DNA from 3 places in the Aerococcus sp. 150760013-2 genome. Region 1 is predicted to be linked to each of the others. Evidence: riboswitches for the same ligand, from Rfam matches in the RefSeq annotation. Region 1 holds a riboswitch; each other region holds the start of a gene.
What was found. Region 1 has a riboswitch for lysine ahead of ACUW85_RS00365 (YfcC family protein). Riboswitches for the same ligand answer to the same signal wherever they lie in the genome.

Region 1 (8,227 bases):
CTCTGTCTCAGCGCCTACACGCTTCAGAAGAGCAATCCATGTTGTTATCTACTTGCACCGCAAAAGACCGGTTATTCAATTTCATTTGTAAGGAAGCCGAGTTGGTGAATGGCCACCAAATCTTCTATCACGAGGAAACGAAGCGGTTTTTAGCAGGATTTTTAGGCATGTCATCTGAAACACTTAGCCGGTCCCTGCATCAATTAGCTGATGAAGGCAAGATTAAAGAACGGCATAACCATCAGATTGAAGTCTTTTGTTGAGAAGTATTGAGTTAAATTCAACTTCATAAACGTCTATAAGCATCGAACCTTCACTTTAGTTGGAAAGGTTCGATGCTTTTTGCAAGTAGATACTATTCGCTACTTCAGCAGTTTGTTGTTCAGCACCTGAAACATAACCAATTTATGTTAGTAAAACATCGGCTAAGAGACCAGCAATCGCTTGACCTACTTTGCGTGTAAATGAGTAAACTGAGTAGATTGTACCATCTCTACGTGTACCACGTTTGATGTAGAAGTCATCAATAACGTCTGTTACGTAAGCGTACATTGATATAGTGTAGTAACCCATAACTATACCCGCAACGATAAGTAAGATGGCAAATACTAATGGATTTTGAATGCTTAATACGAAAGCAAGGACATAGATGAAGCCTGCACCGATTAGTGCGAATGATCCAGCTTCTTTTTTACCAAATTTTTTCGTAATTGAACTTACAAATGATGCGATTAATAAGGCACTTAAAGTCATACCTGCAGTGGCAATTGTTGCTAAAAATAGGGCAAAATAAAAAAGAGTAAGTGAGCTGTGACACTCAATTACCCTTTTCTTCTATAGTGATTTCGATTTATCGTTTCACATTATTGATTGGCTTTACCATTTTCGTAGAATAACACTTGCTCATCTGCTGGTACCATTGACCCACCAGTTGCCCATGCAATATGGGTCATGTTAGCTACTTTATCTGTTAAGTTCTTGTGACGCAGATAGTTTTGCCCCGCTTCAGTAGTGAAGAGTCTTTGTGGACCAACTAATCCTGCTGTGGCTGCTGGCTCTACAAAAATATCTTCTACATCTTTCAGTGCTGTTAACAGACGATTTGACTCTTTGTCAGTCAATGTATAACCACCATCAAAGATACCTGACATTAATTTAGCCACGATTTGAGAGGTTCTAGGTACTGCTAGACCGTCCATAACGGTTAAGCCATCAATCCCAAAGTCATAGACTGAAATATCTGCAAATTTCTTAGAGATTAACCCTAGTAACATAGATGGTACATGAGTTGGTTGAGCAAAGAAGCAGTGAACATGATCCCCGTAAATTTGTTTCAAACCATAAGTAATACCACCTGGACTACCACCCACACCACATGGTAGATACACCATAAGTGGATGGTCTTCATCGACAACGATTCCTTGATCAGCTAACTGTTTTTCTAGTCTTGACGCTGCAGTTGTATAACCTAAGAACAATTGAATTGAATGTTCGTCATCAATAAAGTAAGCATAGGGATCTGATTGAGCTGATTGACGCCCTTGGTCTACGGCTTCTGTGAAGTTGGTCTTATGTTCGATCACTTGGACACCGTGGCTTCTTAGGTAGTCTTTCTTCCATTGCTTGGCTTCGTGGGACATATGAACTTGGACATTGAAACCAATTTTGGCAGACATCACACCTGAAGAAATCCCCAAGTTACCTGTAGTTCCAACAACTACAGTGTACTGTTTAAAGAAATCTTGGAATGTCTTAGTCGCAAATTTCGAATAGTCATCGTCATAACCTGATAATAATTTCTCTTCAAAGGCTAATGCTTCAGCATGATGCAAGACTTCATAAATAGCCCCTCGAGCCTTAATAGTACCGGCAATCGGTAATAAGTCATCCCGTTTTAGGAACATTTGGCCAGGAAATGAAAAATCATAAGTGGTTTCTAACGCAGTCTTGAATTTGTCAATGTCAGAGATTGGCGATTCAATCAGACCATCTAAAGCCACCGTATCTTCGAAGACTGCTTTGATAAATGGTGCAAATCGTTTTAATCGTGCCTCTGCGTCTTTAATCTCTAGGACTGACACATCCAGCTGCCCTTTTAGGTTCTTGAAAGGTACATGGCTATCATTCTCCCAAAAAACGGGCTTACGGTCACGAATATCACCTAATGTTCTTTGATTCACCTGTTCTCTTGTTTCAGATATAGATTCTGTTGACATATCTATCCACCCTTCATATTATTTATTTTTTATAATGCACATTTTTCAACTCAAAAATTATAACGATTTTTTCCGCGTTCGTCAATAAATTCAGATAGTGTAGACAATCCCCATTTGCAATTGCTTTTGATTTGGTCCTTACTTATAATGGATTAGACGAAGTAGTAATGTTTAAATCAATATTATGAAAAATAAATATCTTAGATAAAGTGGATTGTTCGGACAAACTAGCCAGTATATTGACCTAGTCGTCATCCGCCTCCCGATATAAAATTCTAGACTTACAAAAATTACAAAATTAAATGACCCATTAAAGGAGAAAGACATGTTAGAAAAAGAACGTACAGAGATTGACCGCCTTGACCGAGAAATCGTGAAATTATTTGAGGAAAGAACGAAAATGGTTGAGCAGGTAGCTGAAGTTAAGCTAGCCAACAATAAAGACATTTTAGATGCTGGTCGTGAAGCGTTAGTCATTGAGAAAGTTCAAGGCTACTTAGAAAACCCTGAACTAAAAGAAGAATTAGCTGATTTATATACTGAAATCATGCGTATATCTCGCGGTCATCAGGAGCATTGGATGGCTCAACAAGAAGAAAAATAACCGCTATGAATCAATAAAGCAAATATAAATGTTTGCATTGAAAAAATCGTCCGGGTTTCCCCAGGTGATTTTTTCTATTTCCTATACTTTTCGATTGGCAAATTCTGTTCGGATCTCAGCTAGTAGTTCTGGTTTGCTAATAACATCAATACCAGTACGCGCCAATGTTTCAACAACTTTCATCATCATGTCATAGGCAAATGGTGTTTGGGTACAGTCTCTAAATTCAGGTGTGTGCCCGATAACACGCTTGCCATTTGTGATTGAATAGTAAGAATGGATTGAAGGGACTACATGACTGACGTCACCCATATCAATTGACCCATTTTCCCCTAATTTCTCGGGAACCATTTCAATACCTAATTCACTTGCATTTTCGTTGTAAACTGCAGATAAAGTCTCGTTAGTAATCATATCCCTGTAGATATTTTCAAAGTCTGTGTGCTTCATAGTACAACCACTTGCAAGTGCTGCGGCCTTAGCACAGTTGATGATTTTCTCCGATAAAACTTCCATATAAGGCGTATCCAAGGCGCGGACATAGAATTCAGCGCGTGTGTATTCAGGGATCACGTTGGCTGCGTCTCCACCGTGGGTAATAATCCCATGTACACGAGCAGATGACCGCATTTCTTGGCGGAGACTATTGATATTATTAAATAGGTTTAACATAGCGTCTAGGGCGTTAATCCCTTCTTCTGGCGCTTCTGCAGCATGGGCCGGTTTACCGAAAAATTCAAAAGCAATTGGGTGGATAGCCATTGAAGTGCCAGACATAGTATTTTCATCTGAAGGATGGGTACACATAGCCACATCTACGTCGTCAAATACGCCTGAATTAGCCATATCTACCTTAGTTCCAGTTGTTTCTTCAGCGGGCGTTCCTAAAACAATCACTCGGCCGCCAGTCTGGTTGATTACCTTAGATAAGGCGATACCAGCACCAGTGTCTACAGTCCCAAGCATATTATGGCCACAGCCATGCCCAATTGACGGTAAGGCGTCGTACTCAGACAAGTAAGCAATTGTTGGGCCAGGTTGACCTGAATCAAAAGTCGCTCTAAAGGCCGTATCAAAGCCAGCATACGGGGTTTCAACAGTAAAACCATGTTTTTCAAGCAATGCAATATGGGCTTTTGACGATTTAAATTCTTGATGGCCTAGTTCTGGATTAGCAAAAATATAATCGCTCAATCCTCTTAAGTCTGTTTCTAGGGCGTTAACTTCTTGATGTAATGTTTCTTTTACAGTCATAAAATTTACTCTTCCTTTCTAGAATGGCCCGTAGCCTACAAAATGGGCGAAGATTAAAAATGCCAATCCAATTAAAATATAAATGGTTAGTAATGGCATAAACCATTTAAACCATTTGTTATATGGAATTTTAGCCAGTGATAATTCAGCCATCAGGACACCGGATGTTGGAATAATGGCATCCATGAAACCTGAACCTAATTGGAAAGCAAGTACAGCTGTTTGTCTTGTGACATCTAGTGAGTCTGCAATTGGTAACATGATTGGCATCGTTGCTGCTGCTTGTCCTGAACCAGATGGGATAAAGAAGTTGATCAAGATTTGAATCACGTACATACCAACTGAACCTAGAATAGCTGGGAAAATGTTCACTACTTGTACAAGATAGTAAATAATTGTATCTAAAATCATCCCATTTTCCATGACTACTAAAATACCGCGGGCAAATACAATAGCAAGTACTGAGAACATCATTTCACCGGCCCCAGCAACGAAGGTGTCGGCTATTTTGCCAGTTGAAAGACCCCCAATTAAGGCGGAAACAACTGCCATTGTAAAGAACATCGCGCCTAATTCATCAATAAACCAGCCAATTTGGAATACACCATAAATCATTATAGAAAAACCAACAAGTAAAGCTATTGAAATCCATTTGTGGCGTGATGAAAATGCTGGTAGTTCCTGTTCATTTAAATCGATATAGTCAGCTTGCGCTTTATCCGCAGCTTCTAAATCAGCAACGTCGCTTTTGCTTGGATCAGCTTTGACTTTTTTCGCATAACGCATAATAAAAATCGTTGTCACTGCCCAAAGAACAATGAATAAGGCGATACGTAAGCCAACACCTGAGAATAATGGTAATTCGGCTAAGGCTTGGGCAACACCTACTGAGAATGGGTTCATAAAACCGGCATTAAAGCCCACTGCAGCCCCAAGAATTAAAACGGCAATCCCTGTCATGGCGTCGTAGCCTAAAGCTCTAGCTAGTGCTATACCGATTGGGATGAAGAGGATAATTTCCTCTGATAAACCTAAAGTGGCACCACCTAAACCAGTCACAAAAACAAGAATAGGAATGAAGACTTCCTCGCGTCCTTTTAAGGCACGGACTAAACGACCCATTAAGGCTTCCAGAATGCCTGTTTCGTTAATTAATTTGAATGATCCACCTGTGATAAAGAGGAAGAATACGATAGATCCTACCTCAATAAAAGCTTGCGGTAAGGCCAGAATCAACTGGAAGGGATTTTGTGGGCTAGAATCAATAAAATGGAAAGAATCTGGTACTAAAACAGTTCGATCATCAACCAGCATTCGTTCAAACTCCCCTGCTGGAATAACCCAGGTTAAGACCATCATGATGACCATGATTGAAAATAAAAGTACTAATGCATTCGGCATTTGTAACTTTTTTGGAAAAAGTTTTGACTTCATAAAAAAGCTCCTTTTAAAAATTTGAATAAAAAAATACCAAGGCAAGCAAAAGCTCGACTTGGTATTGGTTGAATACAGAAATCACTTTTGCCCGCAAAATAGAAAGCGCTCCTGGAAGGAATTGGGCATTCCTTTTTGGCAGTGATGCATTTTTTTAATACACCCCCAACAGTAAGTTATACTGTTTCGGCTAATAACCCTTTCTCCAAATGGATACTGATGTGATTAGCGGCCTCTTTCTATTTCGCATTTATTCATTTAAGTCTAATCTTATGAAATAAAAGGTACAATGTCAAGAAATTTTACAATCGATGTTATATGCTATTGTGCGTTCATGAGAAAAATTGGTTAAACTAAGTCAAAAAACTATAAATCGTATATTTCATTTAATTGCGCAATATCATAGGTTGGCATTACTGGATCTTTTACTTCTTTCCTTTTTGGGTTATACCAAATGGTGTCGATTCCAGCATTAATACCTCCTTGAATATCTGACGTAAGCGAATCCCCAATAATGGCTGTTTCTTCTTTATTAAAACACGGTATTCTTGAAAATACTGTATTAAAGAAATTTATACTAGGCTTTTGCGCATTCAGTTCCTCAGATATGAACACATCTTTAAAGTACGGGATCAAACCAGATTTTTGTAAACGATAAGATTGCGTTTCAGCAATACCATTTGTAACGATATATAAATTTGCCTGTTTAGAAAGTGAATTCACTAGTTCCAAACTATTTTCAATAGGTTTTATACCTTCTTTTAGATACTGCCGATAATTTCTTTCCATTTCAACACTATCCACTTCAATGCCTAGTTGATTGAAGAAAATACCAAATCTACCATTTACAACTTGTTCTGAGGTTAAAATCCCTTGTTCGAATTGGCGCCAGCGACTTTGATTCATGGTATTATACATTTTCTCAGTTTCCTCATTATAAGGAATATCCATAGCCTCAAATAAAGATTTCAATGCACCCTTTTGCGCATCTTGGAAATCTAATAAGGTATCATCTACATCAAATAATAAGTTTTTATACTTCATATTTACCTCTTTTTATTATCCTAAAACCAAAGTATCATCCTGAGCACTCAGGAATAAGTGCCTTTTAAGATGATTTGTTTCAACCAATTTTCAGCTAGCGGTAGCCATTGTGCGGCAGTTTTATTGATTTGAACTGGATATAAAGCTGAAGATTCGTTAGCTACTGACAAACCATGTGGCCCTTTTTGAAAGATATGCATTTCAAAAGGTATTTCATTTTCTTCTAAAGCCAAGGCAAATGAAATTGAGTCGCGCACATTCACCACTTGATCTTCTCTTGTTGCCCAGATGAAAGTTGGTGGTGTATCAGCGTTCACTGTTGAAGGAATAGAATATTTTACAACTTCTTCAGCAGTTGGTTGCGGTTTACCGAAGCAAGCTAGAGAAATAGCAGTCGCATATGCTTGCACATTTGGATCAGGGTTCTGTACATTTTTACCAAAATAGTAGGCAATATCTGTTAAGGCATATGAAGAAATATTAAAGGCTGGCTTCAATTGGTCGCCTGTTAAACTGGTAGCGTCTTGGATAACTGGTTGGCTCCACAAGTTGCCGTACATACCTGTATTATGCCCACCTGCAGAGAAACCGATTAACCCAATTTGGTCTGTATTGACTTGCCATTCGCTTGCATGTTTGTGGATGATTTCAAATGTTTTGGCTGTTTCTTGTAAAGCATGTGGGAAAACCACATCTTCTTTCACTGGAAATTGGCCCTCAGCAAGGGTTTGGTCGGTCGTTTTGCCTTGACCATAAACAGAATACCGTAGGACAAAAGCGTTAAATCCCATTGAATTAAAGGCCATCGCTACTGGCTCAGCCTCACGGTCAGAACAATACATGTATGAACCACCTGGGCAAATAATAATAGCTGGTCTCGTTCTCGTATCATCACTGGTCGTGAAAGGATCTAACAGATAAGTCGTTAACGTCACATCGTCTCGGTCTTCGTATAATTTAATTACTTCACTCCGCATATTGGGCCTCCTAGTATTTTATTTATACCATTATAACATTGTGTATTAAGGTGTGACAAAAGTCGTGTAGGATCGACTTTTGGGAAGTGTCAGAAAATCCTGACTTTTGGAACCTGATATGATAAAAAGGGTTGTGACAATACCGTCACAACCCCCTCATTAAAATATTGATTAACGTTCTGTAACTAATTCAGAAACAGCGATTGATTCTTTGTCAGCTGCAGGTGCTTCAATTGAACCGAATGGCATTTCAGCAACTAGTTCCCAAGCTTCAGGTAAATCTAACAATTCACGAATTGCTGCGTCAAATCCTTGCTCGTAGCCAATGTTGAAATGTTGTAAGTTTGCACCTAAACCTAATTCAGTTAATACTAACCAAGCTGTTAATTGCGCATTTGCTGATTCGTGGTTTTTGTAAACTGAACGACGTTCTGGGTTACCAGGGATACCTGCTTCAACAGCGTCACGGTCTTCGAAGAATAAGATTGTACCAACTGCTTCACGCGCACCATCCATGATTGGTTTCATGTAGTTTAATGTACCTGCGTCTAATACTTCTGTTTGTACACCTTTAATCAAGTCCCAAAGTTGTTGGTTTTTTTCACCAGAAACGACAACAACACGTACACCTTGTGAGTTAAATGCACTTGGTACAGTTGGAATCACTTCGTTTAAAGCAGCAGTTACATCTGAAGCAG
Region 2 (8,227 bases), on a different contig from region 1:
TCAAGCGCAATGCCACATAAGCGTAACCCAATCGGTTCAGAAAACATGGCTGGATTAGCCCGTGTCGTTCGTGGTCATATCATGACTGCTTATGAAAACGTGACCTTATGGCATGAAAGAGATATCTCTCATTCATCGGCTGAACGCATTATCCTACCAGATACAACAATCTTAGTAGATTACATGTTACATCGTTTCGCAAACATCATGGAAAAACTAACCGTATTCCCTGAAAATATGAAACGCAACATGGATGCTACTCACGGTTTAATCTACTCACAACGTGTATTGCTAAAATTGGTTGATGCAGGCTTATCACGTGAAGCAGCCTACGACTTAGTACAACCTCTAACTGCAATCGCTTGGGACGAAGGCAAGCACTTTAAAGGGCTTGTAGAAGCCAATGAAGAAATCACTAGTCACCTTGATCAAGCAGCTATTGATGATGCATTTGACTACCACTACCATATCCAAAAAGTAGAGGACATTTTCGAAAAATTAGGAATAGTAGAAGAGTAGATTATTAGCAAAATTGCAATGACTGTATACAAAAAAAGCTCACGGTACTTAACCCAGATTAGGGCAAGTACCGTGAACTTTTTGTTTGATGTATGAAAAAACTTGTTGCAAGTAGCATGATTCAGCACTATTTTGTCCGATCCTGGACTGAGGGTGGTGCCACTGCTTTTAAGGCTATGATAGGTAAAGAGACAGCCGACGACTGAAATCAATAAATCAATAAATCTATAATCAAAAAAAAGAGATTCTTATGAGTCTCCTTTTTTTGGTACCTGATGCGGTCTAATATGATAATGCTTAATAAAGGCTCTATAGAAGTTACTATAATCATTAAAGCCAGCTTTTTGCCATGACTCCGTGATAGACAAACCATTTTCAATCAGGGTATAGGCATAGCCCAACCGCAAGTCCAAGATGAATTGGTAAATGGTTGAATGGAAGTAAGGCTGAAATACTCGGTTGACAGTTGACGTTGAAATGTCGAACTTGTCTGCGATGTCTTGAAGGGTTAGGTCTTTTCGGTAGGAATCAACAATAAAATGTTTAATTTCGTAGGCTAAAATTTCTCTTTCAGACATCTCTAATCGGTTTTGGTTTGAAGCAGAAGAAAGTCGACACAATTCAAGGAATATGGTCGATACAATACTAAAGATCATTTTCTTTTGAATGTTATCTTCAGGTCGTTTCAATTCCAACTGTAATTGAATCAAAGTTTGTAGTAGATGTTGCCAAGTGACGAAAGAGAAACTGAAGACATGGGGTTCATCAAAAATGTGTTTAACTTCAGGCGTTTCCACAAAATCATTGGCAATGGCATCTAAGTAAGGTTCGCCTAGGGATAAAATATAGGCATATATTTTTTCTTCTGTTGGTTTGTGGTCGTCAACGTGAGGATCACAGTCTTTTTCCGGTAAGATTAACCGTCTCATAATCGGTTCAGGTAAGACAACAATTTGACGAACAGAGACGTCAATTTTCTTGTCGGCTAACTCAATAGAGAAGGGTCTAAGGGGAATCAAGAGTTCGTTTCGATGGAAAGAAGAACGATTATAAATGTCAACCATTTGCTGATCAACTTTTTTTAGTTTGATTCGAAATGGAGGTGTTCCAGTTGGCATAAATCAAAACTCCTATTTTACATATTCAATCTATCACTTATCAGCTGCAATAAAAGAAAGAGCGTGCACTCATAAGGTACACACCCTTTAATATACCACAATTTACTTCAAAATTGAAAAGACTATAGCAAATTCAATCGTTTCATTTCAGCTTCTAGTGCAGCCACTGTTTCCTCTTGGGCAGGGACTAGTGGTAGACGCACTGAACCTGTATCGAAACCAAGCATAGACATAGCTTTTTTGATTGGAATTGGATTTGGTTCACTGAATAAAATGTCGATTAACGGTTTAAAAGTCGTTTGAATTTCAGCCGCTTTTTTAAAGTCGCCATTTAAGGCATAATGAGTCATTTCATGTACTTGTTTTGGTGCAATGTTAGCCAAAACAGAAATCACCCCTTGGCCACCCAAACTCATTAATGGAATAACCGTATCGTCGTTTCCAGAGTACACATCAAAATCAGGACCAACGTGGTAACGCGCATCCACTGCATTGGCTAAATCACCAGTTGCATCTTTAATCGCGACAATGTTTTCGATATTTTTAAGTTCCGCCAATGTTTTTGGTGCAATAGACATACCTGTACGTCCTGGTACATCATATAAGATAATAGGCGTCGTTTTTACAGCATCTGCAATGGCACTATAATGCGCCAATAAACCAGCTTGGCTCGTTTTTAAATAATAAGGCGTTACAGAAAGAATAGCATCTGCACCTGCGGCTACACAGTCTTTCGTTAATTGGATTCCGTGGGCAGTATCATTAGACCCAGCACCAGCAATCACGGGCACACGGCCATTGACTTTTTCCACACAGAATTTTACTAATTCAACTTGTTCTTCGTCAGTTTGTGTTGAAGCTTCACCAGTTGTTCCGGCAACGACAATGGCATCTGTACCATTTTTAATTTGAAATTCAATCAACTCCGCAAACACATCGTAATTGATATTTTGTTCTAATGAATTATCGTAAGGGGTAACGATGGCTACCGCAGAACCTTTAAAAATTGTCATGAGAATCCTCCTATATTGTTCGCACTTTGTAATTGTCTTTATGAAAAAACGATCAGATAGCTTGAGTATAAAAAAAGGCAGACAAGAGCATCACTCTATGTCTACCTAGGAAAACGTGTCAAAAAATACTGATAGCATTCAATAACCCTAACAGTTTTTAATCCCTAGCATAAGACAAGCGCTCCTCACCTTAATGGGCATTAAGGTTTGACAGGGATAACCCTTTTAGGTATTACCCCCAACACAGAAAATCTGCATTTCGGCACAACCACCTTTCACCATCGGCTACTGATTGGTTGCGCATCCTCTATATCTATACTTTCTATTTGTATAATCGTTAGTTTAAAATTAACATGACTATCCACTAAAGGCAAGGATTAAATGAAAAAACTATTAGATTTCGAAAGCGTTATTTCATTTTCTTTTTCTTATTAGAGGTATATTCTCTGGGCAATCGTTGGCCTAAATTCGTCAAGACTTCATGGGCAATCGTTCCAGCATGACTAGCAACGTCCACTACATCAACAGTTTGGCCGCCATTTGTCCCGATTAAAGTCACCTTAGCGCCAACAGGCATCTCATGGGGTAGGCGAATAATCATCTGGTCCATACAGATCCGGCCCACACTCGGGCACCGCTCGCCGTCAACAATGGCATCCAAGCCCAAATAACTTCTTTGCCAGCCGTCCGCGTAGCCAATCGGTAAGGTAGCCACCCATTCATCCGCACCGGCCACATACTCAGCCCCGTAGGAAATCGTATCGCCCGCATGCATTTGTTTGACGTAGATAATTTCCGTCTCCAAAGTCAATGCTTGCTTGAAATCAACAGGTGACGCCACATCTTCCATACTTGGAATGGATCCGTATAAGCCCAGGCCAAGTCGCGCAGCATCCAAAGTTTTTTCCGGGTACCAAAGGCTTAAGGCAGAGTTTGATTGATGGAAAAGGGGGGTGTACCCTAATGCTGAGTAGTCCAATTGACCAAGCAAACCTTCAAAAAAGTCAGATTGGGCTTGAACCTTGTCCTTACCATGGTCAGTGAAGGAATCAGCGGTTGCATAGTGGGTAAAGACTGAAGCCAACTTAAATTTCTTCGGATGTTTGGCAATGTAATCAATGATTTTTTGCGCTTTTTCAGCAGATCGCACGCCAATCCGCCCCATCCCAGAATCCACTTTAAGGTGGACATTCAATCGATGAAGGCGAGAAAAGTCTTTATCGTGTTTCTTGGCGTATTTTAAATAGTCCAAGCTAGAGACTGTCACACCAATTTCTAAATTAGCTAAAAGCCAAGCATCGTCTGGATCAGTCAAACCTAAAATCATGATAGGGGCAATAATCCCAGCGTCTCTTAGTTCTAACGCTTCATCCGCAACTGCGACCGCAAAACCGTCCGCACCGCGAGATTGGAGGGCGTCAGCTATTTTGACGGCACCTAAACCATAGGCGTCAGCCTTAACAACTGCCATGACAGCTTTATTACCGATATGCTTTTTAATAGCGAAATAATTATGAATAATCGCATCTAGAGACACGCTGGCCTTACTAGGGCGATGATAACTAATGGTCATAGTTTAAACCTCTCTTTAATCACATGGATTGATCGAAATAGATAGGAAAGGGCGTTAATATCGCGCATTTCACTTCTCATTTATTATACCACGTGTGGGTGAAAACTCGAAAGAAGGGTCTCTAACTTAAGGAAAAGCTAAGTTAGTTCAACCCTAAGGTAACCTTAGTGGTCAGTTAAACGTCTTCAGAAGTAGAAATTTGTAGAAACTTCGGTACATGGCTATTGTAAATAAGGATCCAAGGAACAACTCGGTCTCTTGGAAGAATGTACTCGATTCCAACAGCGACAATGGCACCCAAGAAGGTATCTAATACCCGAAGTAGCGCATATACATATTGATTGTCCGCTGGAATATTGAAGACAATGACAAGGAAAGTGGCGCTACCACCAATAACCCCTTGTGGATTCTTAACTAGAAGGTTGGTTTGAATCGTAATTAAAATACCTAAACCGCCTAAAAGTGCAGTAATCAAATAATGGTCAGGCAATAAGTTATGTAAAAAAATAAAAACTAATGAGGCAAAAGCCCCACAAACAATGGCTAAGGTTCTGCGCAAACCAAAAGAAAGCGACGAAGTGACGTCAGCCCTTTGTGAAAATACCGCTGAAAGGGCAGCGATTTGTGGGTCAATAGAGATAAATGCTGAAATAAGAACAATCATAAAGACACTCAAAGAAGTCTTCAAGGTCCTCATACCAACGTGAAAATTTTGTTTCACTGAAATAAGCTCCTTTAATTAAGAGGGAAAGTTGAAAAATTCCCCTTCTCTACAATTTGAATTTTCTTGTAAATAGATTATACTAGGAATACTTGATGAAATGAACTAAATAATGAAGGTGGTGCACTAGGTGAAGCGGCAAACATATCGCCAAGCGAAAAAGGAGCTTGAACGCGAGAAGAAGAATAACCAAAAAAAATATGGAAAAAATTTTTCAGATGATATTAAATCCTTGGTCCCTGAGACGACACTCACACAGGATACTGCTGAATTTAACGTCGAAACGTTTGCGGAAACACCTTTGCCAAAAGAAACCTTCCAAGACTTAGACACCAATGAAATCTTCTTTGAAAGACAAAAACAGAAACAGTACTTTTGGTCAGGTTCAAGCAATCACTCACGCAAAGTACTGGTATGGATCATTCTAGCCCTCGCCATCCTAGCAGTAACCTTGCTCGGACCGCGCGTATTCGAATTCTTCCAAATGATCTTTAAGTAGAAAAGGTGCGACAGAAGTCGTTAAGAAATAAACCACTAGAATACAAGCAAAAGCTCCCTTCACTTGTCGTGTTGGGAGCTTTTTTGAAGCTTATATTTTTAATATTTGAAATCATAAAATGAAAAATAGGGCATTTGTGGCCTGGGTGGTCTGTATTAATTTGGACGTTCCTTGAAAAGTGAAGCCAAAGCCTTCTTTATTACGAAATATATCTAAATTACTACATAGGGTATATAAACATAGATCTAAAAAACACGACAACTGTCGTGTTTTTTAGTGTGTAATGTTTTATTTTGGTTGAATAATAATCATATCTTTGGTGAAGTGGTTCAAGTTTTCAGTGCGACCATCATGTGCAATCACTAAATCTTCAATACGAACGGCTGTATTACCAGTCAGGTAAATACCAGGTTCGATTGAGAAGATATTGCCATCTTTAATGGTATCTGTATTAGCTTTTGACACATCGCCTTTTTCATGAACTTCGCGTCCAATGAAATGCCCTAGTCGGTGGGTAAATTGGTCCCCGTATCCTTGGGCTGTGATGTAATCACGCGCTGCAGCATCCACATTTGCCAAAGTTTCGCCAACTTTGACCGCATCAATGCCACGTAAATTGGCTTCCAGTACGATGTCGTATACCCTTTTGGCCTCAGCACTAGGCTCACCGTAATAAACGGTACGGGTCATGTCGGAACAGTATCCTTCATGTTTACAGCCGATATCAATGACAATCGAATCACCGCGCTTCGGCAAGGTATGGTCAGATTCATGGTGTGGGTCAGCGCCGTTTGGACCGTAAGCGATAATGGGTTCGAATGAAAAGCCGGCATCTGCACCTTCTTCATCGTAAATGCGGGCTAATTCATCTACGGCAGCCAATTCGTCCAAACCAAGTGGTAAGACTTCTTCGATTAAACGAGCCATGGCACGGTCGTTAATATCTGAAGCTTTACGCATTTTTTCTTGTTCTTCAGCGGTTTTAATGGCTCTTTGGGCATCAACTAAGTCAGATCCTACTTCAAAAATGGCCTGGTTGTATGTTTTGGCGATGGCTAATAGTTGGTCAGCCCGCCACAATTTATCCACGCCGATTCGTAGTGGGGCGTCGGTTGCTGGAAAATCCGCTAGATTTGCGAAGGCTTCAACGATTGTATAGTTATCATCTACCCAAGTGACGTCAACTCCAGCTAATTCGTCGAACACAAATAGCTTGTTAGCAATAATTTGTGGATCTTTTTCCGGTTGGATAATTAATAACCAAAAACGTTCCATAGGGTCAAAAATGACACCGGTGTAGTAGTCGATGGATGCCTTGTCGCTAATGATTAGGGCATCTAGGTTGTGGTTTTTAACTTGTTGTTGAATGGTTTTTAGTCGGTTGCTATGTTCTTGATCCATATGTCCTCCATCTCGTCTTACAGATAGCCGTCAGAAGAATCTTCACTATATTTCTCTTCAGCTTCTGGATGTTCCTCAATATATTCCTCAAATTCACGTAAGGTCATACCATCATGGGCTTCAAGGAAGTCCTCGCGACGGTCTTTACGGTATTTGACCATTTTCTCTTTAAATATTTCACCAGTAGTTGGCGGTGTCCAAGAAACGGCGTTGGCGCCAGCTTCGATTACCTTACGAATGGTGTCTTCATTCTGACCACCGGTTGCGATAATCGGCACATCTGGGAAATCCCGGCGAATCCGTTCAACTATAGCGGCTGTTTCTTTGCCACCAGAGACGTTTAGGATATCCGCACCGGCAGAAATTCGTGCATCAATATCGTTATAGGCAGAGACAACTGTCGCTACAATTGGAGAGTCGACGGTGTGTTCAATATCTAGAATATTTTCTGCGGTCATCGGGGCATTCACCACAACCCCTTGAACGCCTGTTGCTTCGGCAAAAAGGGCAATATCTACGCTACGCTTACCCTGAGTTGTACCACCACCAACGCCAGCAAATACAGGTTGACTGGCTACTGATGTTACTGCTGAAATGATTGCAGGATGCGGGGAGAATGGGTAGACAGCTAAGACGGCATCCGCATTACAATATAGGATTGTGGCGACGTCAGTTGTAAAGACGAATGATTTCAAAGTTCGTCCAAACACGCGAATACCCGATGCTTCGTTAATAACTTCTGGCACCATCACCATATCGCTTCTAAATTGCGAAGAGATATTTTGAGAGCCGTTTTTTGGTTGATTCAACGTTATAACCTCCATTTAATTGATTGAATGGGTGTTTCAAATAGTTCTAGTCTTATTATAGTACTTATGTAAAAAGAATGACAATTCAAAATTTCGACAGGGCGTCATATCAAATAAAAAGCTGTTCAAATAATTCGATTATGAAATATAAATTAACATTGATATCGAAACATGTTAAGAAATCTATCAAAAAATTTGACACCTATTTAAGAAATGATTAGAATTATTTTATCTTTATGCAAAAATCCTGTTTACATTCTAGTTTATTGCAATTGTATTCAAAAGGAAAAATCAAATAAGAAGAGGTGCTATGATGATTACATTTGATCATGTTGAAAAATATTATGGTAAATTCCACGCGTTGAAAGACATAAATCTGAAGATAAATGAGGGTGAAGTTGTGACCTTAATTGGACCCTCTGGTTCTGGTAAATCAACTTTGATTCGGACGATAAATGCTTTAGAAAAGGTAGATTCAGGCCATTTAATTGTTGACGGGAAAGATATTACAGATCGCAACACTGACATCCGTCAAATTCGCCGCGACTGCGGTATGGTGTTCCAACACTTCGAA
Region 3 (8,227 bases), 170 kb from region 1:
AAATTTTCAAGGTACATGCCACTTTTAATGGTCCCTTCAGTACCTAAAACACCAATTTTGCCATTTTTTGTGTATTTATTGGCTGCTCTTGCACCCGGTTGAATCACCCCGATAACTGGAATAGACAACCGCTGTTTAATTTCATCCAAGGCAACCGCAGTCGCTGTATTACAGGCAATGACCAATAATTTAATATCTTTGGTTAAAAGAAAATCGACCATTTGATTAGTAAAAGTCGCTATTTCTTCTACACTTCTTGGCCCATAAGGACAACGTGCATTGTCACCAATATAGATAATCGATTCATTGGGCAATTGTCGCATAGCTTCTTTCACTACCGTTAAGCCACCTACACCAGAATCTAAGAATCCGATAGGTCTGTTCATGTTAACCTCCTCCGTCAAACAAATCGTTCAAAAATCGCAATGAACAATTTAAAATCTATGATACAATTATAACAGAAGAAGACGATTCACTTCACCCATTCGCAATTATTAAACGTAATTTAATGAAAAAGGTCAATGTCTCGTTTGAAAATCAAATTGCCGATACGAACTGGAGGATATGCTATATGAAAATTGCTCTTATTGCCCATGATTCAAAAAAAGATATGATGGTGTCCTTTGCAACTGCCTACAAGTTCATTCTTGAAAAACATGAATTATTTGCTACAGGGACAACTGGTTTACGTATTATCGAAGCCACTGGTTTAGACGTTCACCGCTTTAAATCAGGCCCACTTGGTGGTGACCAACAAGTCGGTGCGGCTATCTCACAAAACGCCATGGACTTAGTTATCTTTATGCGTGATCCATTAGCAGCTATGCCCCACGAACCAGATGTGACTGCCCTGATCCGTTTATGTGACGTGTATAACATCCCACTAGCAACCAATATCGGTACCGCAGAAGTCCTTATTCGCGGGTTAGATGAAGGCTTTATGGACTGGCGTAAACAATACGACGATGGCTTCTTAAACCAAGACATCTTAGAAAATATCGAAAGAGGCAACGAAGGCCGTAAATTGGTCGAGTAAATTTGAAAATAGGGCTCTTCGTCAAATAGGACTGATGAGTAAAGTTTGCCCTGTAACAATAGACTTAAGCAAATAAAGAAAGCGGTCGAGAATTTTCCCGGCCGCTTTCTTTATTTTAGATTATAAGTATTGGTTTAATACTTGCTCTAGATTTTCTTTTGGCGTATAACCAACTAATTGCTCAACAACTTGACCGTCTTTCTTGATCATTAATGTTGGGATGGACATAATACCAAATTCACGTGCTGTTTCTGGATTATCATCCACATCCATTTTGGTGAACTTAACTTGGTCACCCATTTCATCATCTAAAGTTTCAACGATTGGTGATTGCATACGACAAGGACCACACCAAGTAGCCCAAAAGTCAATTAATACAACGCCTTCTTCAGTCTCATTTTTAAATTCTGCATCTGTAATAGCTTTAACCATTTATATTACCCCTCTCATTTTTATTCTTCATCATTATAGCATTGTCTGACCAATTTGAACATTTATCTGCTTTTTACCAATTTAGCCTTTAAATTTAGCGATTGTCGCCCCATTACCACCCATGTTATAAGGTGCGAATTCAAAGGATTCAACCCGTGGATGGTTCTTCAAGGCCTTTTGAACACCCAGTCTTAAGGCACCTGTGCCGTGACCATGGATAATGGTGACCTGACCATGCCCGGCTAATAAGGCCGAATCGATAAAATTGTTTAGTCGAATCATGGCTTCCTCATACCGTTCACCACGTAAATCTAGACTCGTATTGACTGATTTAGCCTTACTTGCTTTGAGTCCAGCCCGATGATTTTTCTCTTTCTTCGGTTTCTCATCAACTAAAGTTAAATCTTTTTCAGCCACTTCCATCTTCAGCATACCCATCTGAACAACCCAGTCCTTTTCACGTTTCTCAACCAAGGTACCACGTTGCCCGTAGGTTAGAACATTCACTTCATCGCCCACTTCAAAGCTGGCTTTTCGCTCTTTATTTTTCTTGGCTTTTTGAAGGATTTTGTTTTTCTTTAGCTGTTCCTCTTGCGTTAAGTTAGACAAGGCGCTTTGACGATCAATCATCTCATGTTCTTTGATATTACCAATGGTTGGATGGTTGATTTGCCACTCCCGGATCTCCGCCAGAATGGCATCGGCTTTTGCCTTGGTGTCTTCTACCAATTGATTGGCTTCTTTACGGGCCCGGTTCATATAGGTTTGTTTGTCGGCTTCTAGTCTAGCTTGTGCCTTTTTCAAATCATTTAAAAGATTTTCAGCATCGGCTAAGTCTTTGGCGGCTTCGGCTGATAAGTCTTCGTATTCGTGACGTTGGGCTTCTAAATCAAGCAACATTTCGTTGAGATTTTGGCTATCTTCCTGGATATAAGAACGTGCTTCATCCACCATTTCAACTGGTAAACCTAGTCGTTGGGAGATATCAAAGGCGTTAGAGCGACCTGGCACCCCAATCAGCAATTGATAGGTTGGTTCCAAGGTGATTTCGTTAAATTCCATCGAGGCATTAATGGCCCCAGGATGGTCGTAAGCGTACGTTTTCAGTTCCGGATAGTGGGTAGTGGCCAATACGCGGGCGTTTAGGAAGGCAAAACGGTTTAGTACCGCGATGGCGATGGCTGCCCCTTCTTGAGGGTCGGTACCAGAACCCAACTCATCGATTAAAACTAGCGAATGTTCATCTGCAGCCTCAACAATACGGATAATATTCGTCATATGTCCTGAGAAGGTGGATAAACTTTGTTCAATGGACTGCTCGTCACCAATATCCGCAAATATTTCTTTGAAGATTTCTACCCGAGAATCTGCCTTGGCAGTAATATATAAGCCTGATTGAGCCATTAATTGCAGTAGACCGACTGTTTTCAAGGTAATGGTTTTACCACCGGTGTTTGGCCCGGTAATGACGATCATATTATATTCATGGCTAAAATGAATATCGTTAGCGACAACTGTTTTGCGGTCTAATAAAGGATGTCTCGCCTCTTTTAGGTCAATGCGTTCAGATCCATTTGCTAAAATCGGTCGGTTGGCCCCAATTTCACGGGCATAGAAGAATTTAGCTTGAATCAAGTCTATATCCCCAAGACGTTGATTGTTTTCAGCAATTTCACTGGTATAAGGGGCTAATTCTGTAGATAACTCTTGGAAAATCCGTCTAATCTCCTCGTCTTCTTGGACTTGCAGGGACCGCAAGTGGTTATTTGCATCTAAAACTGTTTGCGGTTCAATGTACAATGTTTGTCCTGATGACGATTGGTCATGAACTACCCCACCAAAAGCGTTACGGTATTCTTGTTTAACCGGAATTACAAAGCGGTTGTTCCGGATGGTGATGATGGCCTCACTTAAATAAGAAGCCTTATTAGACCGGATTATTTGGTCTAGTTTGACACGGATACCCGCTTCTTCGCGTTTGATTCCTTGTCTTAAGCCATGTAAAGTTGACGAGGCATTGTCATAAACTGACCCATCATCTGCAATTGCATTTTGCATCTTACGCATCAAATCCCGCATGTCAATAAAGTCATCTGCAATTTCATACAATTGCATTAATTCTACTTTTGCTTCTTTTAGTTTGCTAAAGAAGGTAGAAACTTCACCAGATGCCCGTAAGACCCGGCCTACTGCAGCCAATTCTTTCCCGTTTAAGTCGGCACCAATATCCAATCGTTTTAAGAATGGTTTTACGTTGATTAGTTGGCTGACTGGGATCCGTTTGTCTAATTCAAACAAGCGTTTTAAATCGTCAACACTTTGTAAGGCTTGCTCGATTTCTTCCGCTTCTGCACTGGGTTTTAAATTTAAAGCTTGGATTTTTCCGATTTCAGTTCGGGTTTCTTTTGCTACTTGTTGTTGTATTTTCTCAAATTCTAAGGTTTGAAATATTTTAGGATTCAAAATGTGTCCTCCTTCGATTGTTATCAGTAATGAATATAAAAGGCGTCTTAAGTAGGAAATAGGCCGTGATCAATTATCACAGCCATATGAATTGCCATAATTGCGCAGTGCGCAAAGGCATATATTTGCACGTTGTTAAAATGGTAAGTTGCCTAGTCCTTGTAGTAGGATATTGAATACTTGACCAGATAAAATTGGGGTATTCAAGATAATGAAGTCGGCGACTGAAGAATTGGATAAGGCTGTTTGCACCCCTTCAAAGGTTAAAACTGACATAAACATCAAAATAAAGAATGACCAGAACCAAGCTGAGAAGAAGCCAAATAGGCCGCCCAAAATGCCGTTCCATTGAATATCCATTTCTTTAAATTTTAAGTCTCTTAAGCCAAAAGCAATTAATTTAGTAACAATCCAGACAAGCAAGATAATTGCTAACAAGGCAACTAATCTAAAGTAAATGATATCCATATTTTGTAATAAAGCTACTGGATAATAGACAAAGGTATTTTCAATATCAAAACCTACATAAGGCACCCATAAGGTTACAAGGTCAACTAGATTTTGATAGAACAAAACGGCAAACAAATACGCGACTAATAGGCCTATAGAATGAATGCCTTGCAGTATAGCCCCTCGATAGACACCAACGCCTATACTAAGTGTAAAAAATAATAAAATCAAAAAACTTGTCATGCTTTCCTCCCGTTGGTATCCATATTTTCTATCAATAGCCTATGATCTTGGTGTTTGACGCAAACGACCCAATTGTTTTGAGGCTGTGTTCACACTAGACTTCAAACTTGGTTGGCTAATTTCAGGAATTTCTTTATCTAGGTCAGCCTGTGTCAGTGTTTGTTTTCCACTTGCTTTTGTTTGCGCTGGTCTTTTAGCTAGCGCCTTAGCATGTCCCTGGTTCGTCTTGGCTTTTGATGGTGTTTGCGGTTGCGTTTTTTCTTGTGCTTCACGCATCTTTTCTTTTTCTATTTCAGCAATTTCTTTCACCAACGTGCCCATGGTTTGCTCCATTGATTTTACACGGACCATTAAATCGGCATTTTCTTTAGATTTTACAGCCATTTGTGCTTGTAAATCCACATTATCAGATTGGATGTTTAACGCTACTAATAAAGCCATCTCTTCCATTGACATATTGGGATTCTTTTTACTGATATCAGCAAGTAATTGGTTGATATCACGGCTCACTTGTTGAATATGTTCACTTGTTTTATGACTCTTGATGGTGAATTTGTGATAGCCCAATTTCGCTATTACTCTGTTTTTTTCTTCATTCGACATATTTGTCACTCCAACTTTTTTTACTGTGCGTTAAATGTTTATAGATGCAATAGAAAGGTCGCGTCTTAACGACTTTCGTTCCACCTAGCTTTCATAATCTTAGATATTTTACCATTTATCCCGAATAATGGCTAGACCTAGCCACTATCTGCTTTTAATGATCAAAAAAGATAGAAAAATTGCAATGATTTTAAGCTATCATGAAAGATTTAATCAGATTTTCATGACAAGTCATTATTCTTCGTGTATGATGAGATACGATATATTGAGATAGAGGTGCGGAGCTTATCAGTACATACCCGAGCGGGAGCGTTGAAAGTATGGAAAGGAATATTCGCCGAAATATTTTAACCCCAAGTTAAAGTATTGGGCATAAACAAAAAATGTTTATGACTGTCACTTAACCAAGTGATGCGCTATCCTAGGAGTGACGACTGAAAGACTAGTCATAGTCTAACTGCGTACAAAGGGAAGCCTCTATTGCAATTTATTGCTGTAGAGGCTTTTTATTATTTTCGGGAGGTATTATTATGAAAAATCATCAAGTAAGTAACACTTGGCAAAAAGCTTTGATTGCTATTTTGACCATCGTATTTGCCATCGTTGGCCCAACATCCGCTTTTGTTGAAGCGAGTGAGGTCGGCACAACAATTGAGGTTGACCAAGAAGCATTAGCTGAAGGTTTAGACACAGAAGGCGTCCTACGAGTTGGGATGGAAGCCAACTATGCGCCCTTCAACTGGTCGCAAACATCTGACGCGGACGGTGCAGTCCCTATTTCAAACTCTGACGGTGAATATGCAAACGGTTATGACGTACAAATCGCTAAACGTCTAGCTGATTCACTAGGTTTAGAACTTGAAATTGTTAAGTTAGAGTGGGACGGTCTACCACCCGCACTTGAATCTGGCATGATAGACGTGATTATTGCCGGTATGTCACCAACACCAGAACGTCTACAACAAATGGACTTCTCAAATTCTTACTATTCTTCAGATATCGTTCTTGTGACTATGGCTGACAGTGAATACGCAGATGCTAAATCTCTAGAAGATTTCGCTGGCACAACTGTTACTGGTCAATTAAATACATTCCATTATGATTTAATTCCGCAAATTACTGACGTAACCCAAGCCACTGCCTTAGATTCATTCCCAACGATGATTACAGCTTTAACTGCTGGTTCAGTTGACGCCTATGTATCTGAAAAACCAGGTGCCATGGCTGCTGTAGCTGCTAACCCTGACTTAACATACGTTGAGTTTGCTGAGGGCCAAGGCTTTAACTTAGGTGAAGTCACTTCTGATATTGCTGTTGCAACCAGAAAAGATTCTCCATTAACAGACATTATGAACCAAGCCTTAGCAACTATTCCAACCGCTGACCGTGACCAATTAATGGAAGATATGGTGAACTTGAACGAGCGCGGTGAAAGTGCTGGTTTCTGGTCTGAAGTTGCGGGCATTTGGGATACTTACGGTTCCCAATTCCTAACTGGTGCTGGTAACACTATGTTTATCGCGTTAAGCTCGACAATTATGGGATTTGTCATTGGTTTATTGATTGCTATCTACCGTTCATTAATCGTTCGTCGCGATCAAAAACCAGTTGCCTACTTCTTCTATAAATTATTCGACTTTGTGATTGCTGCCTACATTGAAATCTTCCGTGGTACACCAATGATGGTACAAGCTATGATGATTTTCTATGGTTCAAGACTATTCTTCAATTTCCAAATGTCTACTATGTTTGCAGCCTTACTAATTGTGTCGATTAATACTGGTGCTTATCTTGCCGAAGTGATCCGTGGTGGGATTACCTCAGTGGATAAAGGCCAAACTGAGGCCGCTCGTGCCATTGGTATGAACCACTACCAAACAATGACGACAATCGTTTTGCCACAAGCTATTCGGTCAATCTTACCTGCTTTAGGTAACGAATTTGTAATCAATATTAAAGATACTTCTGTATTGAATGTTATCGCAGTAACTGAGTTATTCTTTGTAACGAAATCAGCTGCAGGTTCAACTTACCTAACCTTCCAAACATTCCTAATTACAGCGATTATCTACTTTGTCTTAACTTTTACAACAACTCGTGTCTTGAATTTTATCGAAAATCGTATGGCAGGCAAAAAGACTTACCATGTCTATGAATCTAGCACGAATACAGTAATCAACGGTCAAAGAGAACAATAGGAGGAAAATGACATGCAAAACCAAGATCAATTAATCTTAAATGTACAACATTTAGAAAAACGTTTTGGGGAAAACTTGGTCCTACGTGATATCGACTTCCAAGTACGCCCAGGACAAGTAACCTCTATTATTGGTTCATCTGGATCAGGTAAATCTACCCTACTACGTTGCTTAAACCTACTTGAAGAACCAACTGGCGGCGACATTTTATACCACGGCCAATCGATTTTAAACGGGAAGAAAATGAACATTAATAAATACCGTACCCAAGTTGGTATGGTATTCCAATCATTCAACCTATTTAAAAACTGTACAGCCCTAGAAAACTGTACAGTTGGCCAACGTAAAATCTTAGGTCGTAGTCAGGCTGAAGCAGAAGCAGTTGCCCTTAAGAACCTTGAAAAAGTCGGTATGGCACCTTACCGTGACGCCCGCCCTGAGCAACTATCTGGTGGACAACAACAGCGTGTCGCGATTGCCCGTGCCCTTTCAATGGACCCAGAAGTCTTACTATTCGATGAGCCTACATCTGCCCTTGACCCAGAAATGGTTGGGGAAGTATTGGAAACAATGACCCAATTAGCAACAGAAGGTCTAACAATGATCGTTGTAACCCACGAAATGGCCTTCGCCCGTGACGTATCAACCAATATCGTCTTCATGGACAAAGGTGTCATCGTCGAACAAGGTCCAGCCAAAGAGGTCATCGATACCCCGAAACAAGAAAGAACAAAAGCCTTCTTGACAAGATACGCAAACGAAAGATTTTAAATAGGATGGTAAAAATGTCGCCTAGACTAGC

Region 2: another riboswitch for lysine. It lies ahead of dapA (4-hydroxy-tetrahydrodipicolinate synthase); the one in region 1 lies ahead of ACUW85_RS00365 (YfcC family protein).
Region 3: another riboswitch for lysine. It lies ahead of ACUW85_RS01150 (ABC transporter permease subunit); the one in region 1 lies ahead of ACUW85_RS00365 (YfcC family protein).

The regions. Positions count from the first base shown of each region.
Region 1 covers NZ_JBSEYI010000001.1:71,632-79,858, reverse strand. The annotation lists gene ACUW85_RS00390 (Crp/Fnr family transcriptional regulator) at 1-263, shown strand, start outside; gene ACUW85_RS00385 (MFS transporter) at 406-768, opposite strand; gene ACUW85_RS00380 (D-serine ammonia-lyase) at 864-2,216, opposite strand; gene ACUW85_RS00375 (chorismate mutase) at 2,542-2,820, shown strand; gene ACUW85_RS00370 (M20 family metallopeptidase) at 2,902-4,074, opposite strand; gene ACUW85_RS00365 (YfcC family protein) at 4,093-5,508, opposite strand; lysine riboswitch at 5,604-5,754, opposite strand; gene ACUW85_RS00360 (YjjG family noncanonical pyrimidine nucleotidase) at 5,875-6,552, opposite strand; gene ACUW85_RS00355 (alpha/beta hydrolase) at 6,600-7,529, opposite strand; gene ACUW85_RS00350 (nitroreductase family protein) at 7,701-8,227, opposite strand, start outside.
Region 2 covers NZ_JBSEYI010000005.1:67,102-75,328, reverse strand. The annotation lists gene purB (adenylosuccinate lyase) at 1-519, shown strand, start outside; gene ACUW85_RS03790 (helix-turn-helix transcriptional regulator) at 768-1,637, opposite strand; gene dapA (4-hydroxy-tetrahydrodipicolinate synthase) at 1,760-2,650, opposite strand; lysine riboswitch at 2,820-2,968, opposite strand; gene alr (alanine racemase) at 3,060-4,223, opposite strand; gene ACUW85_RS03775 (FUSC family protein) at 4,399-4,944, opposite strand; gene ACUW85_RS03770 (hypothetical protein) at 5,075-5,443, shown strand; gene ACUW85_RS03765 (M24 family metallopeptidase) at 5,732-6,844, opposite strand; gene ACUW85_RS03760 (response regulator) at 6,862-7,653, opposite strand; gene ACUW85_RS03755 (amino acid ABC transporter ATP-binding protein) at 7,967-8,227, shown strand, end outside.
Region 3 covers NZ_JBSEYI010000001.1:241,443-249,669, forward strand. The annotation lists gene racE (glutamate racemase) at 1-386, opposite strand, end outside; gene mgsA (methylglyoxal synthase) at 572-1,036, shown strand; gene trxA (thioredoxin) at 1,157-1,468, opposite strand; gene ACUW85_RS01135 (endonuclease MutS2) at 1,550-3,931, opposite strand; gene ACUW85_RS01140 (CvpA family protein) at 4,067-4,624, opposite strand; gene ACUW85_RS01145 (cell division protein ZapA) at 4,664-5,227, opposite strand; lysine riboswitch at 5,491-5,654, shown strand; gene ACUW85_RS01150 (ABC transporter permease subunit) at 5,758-7,425, shown strand; gene ACUW85_RS01155 (amino acid ABC transporter ATP-binding protein) at 7,438-8,196, shown strand.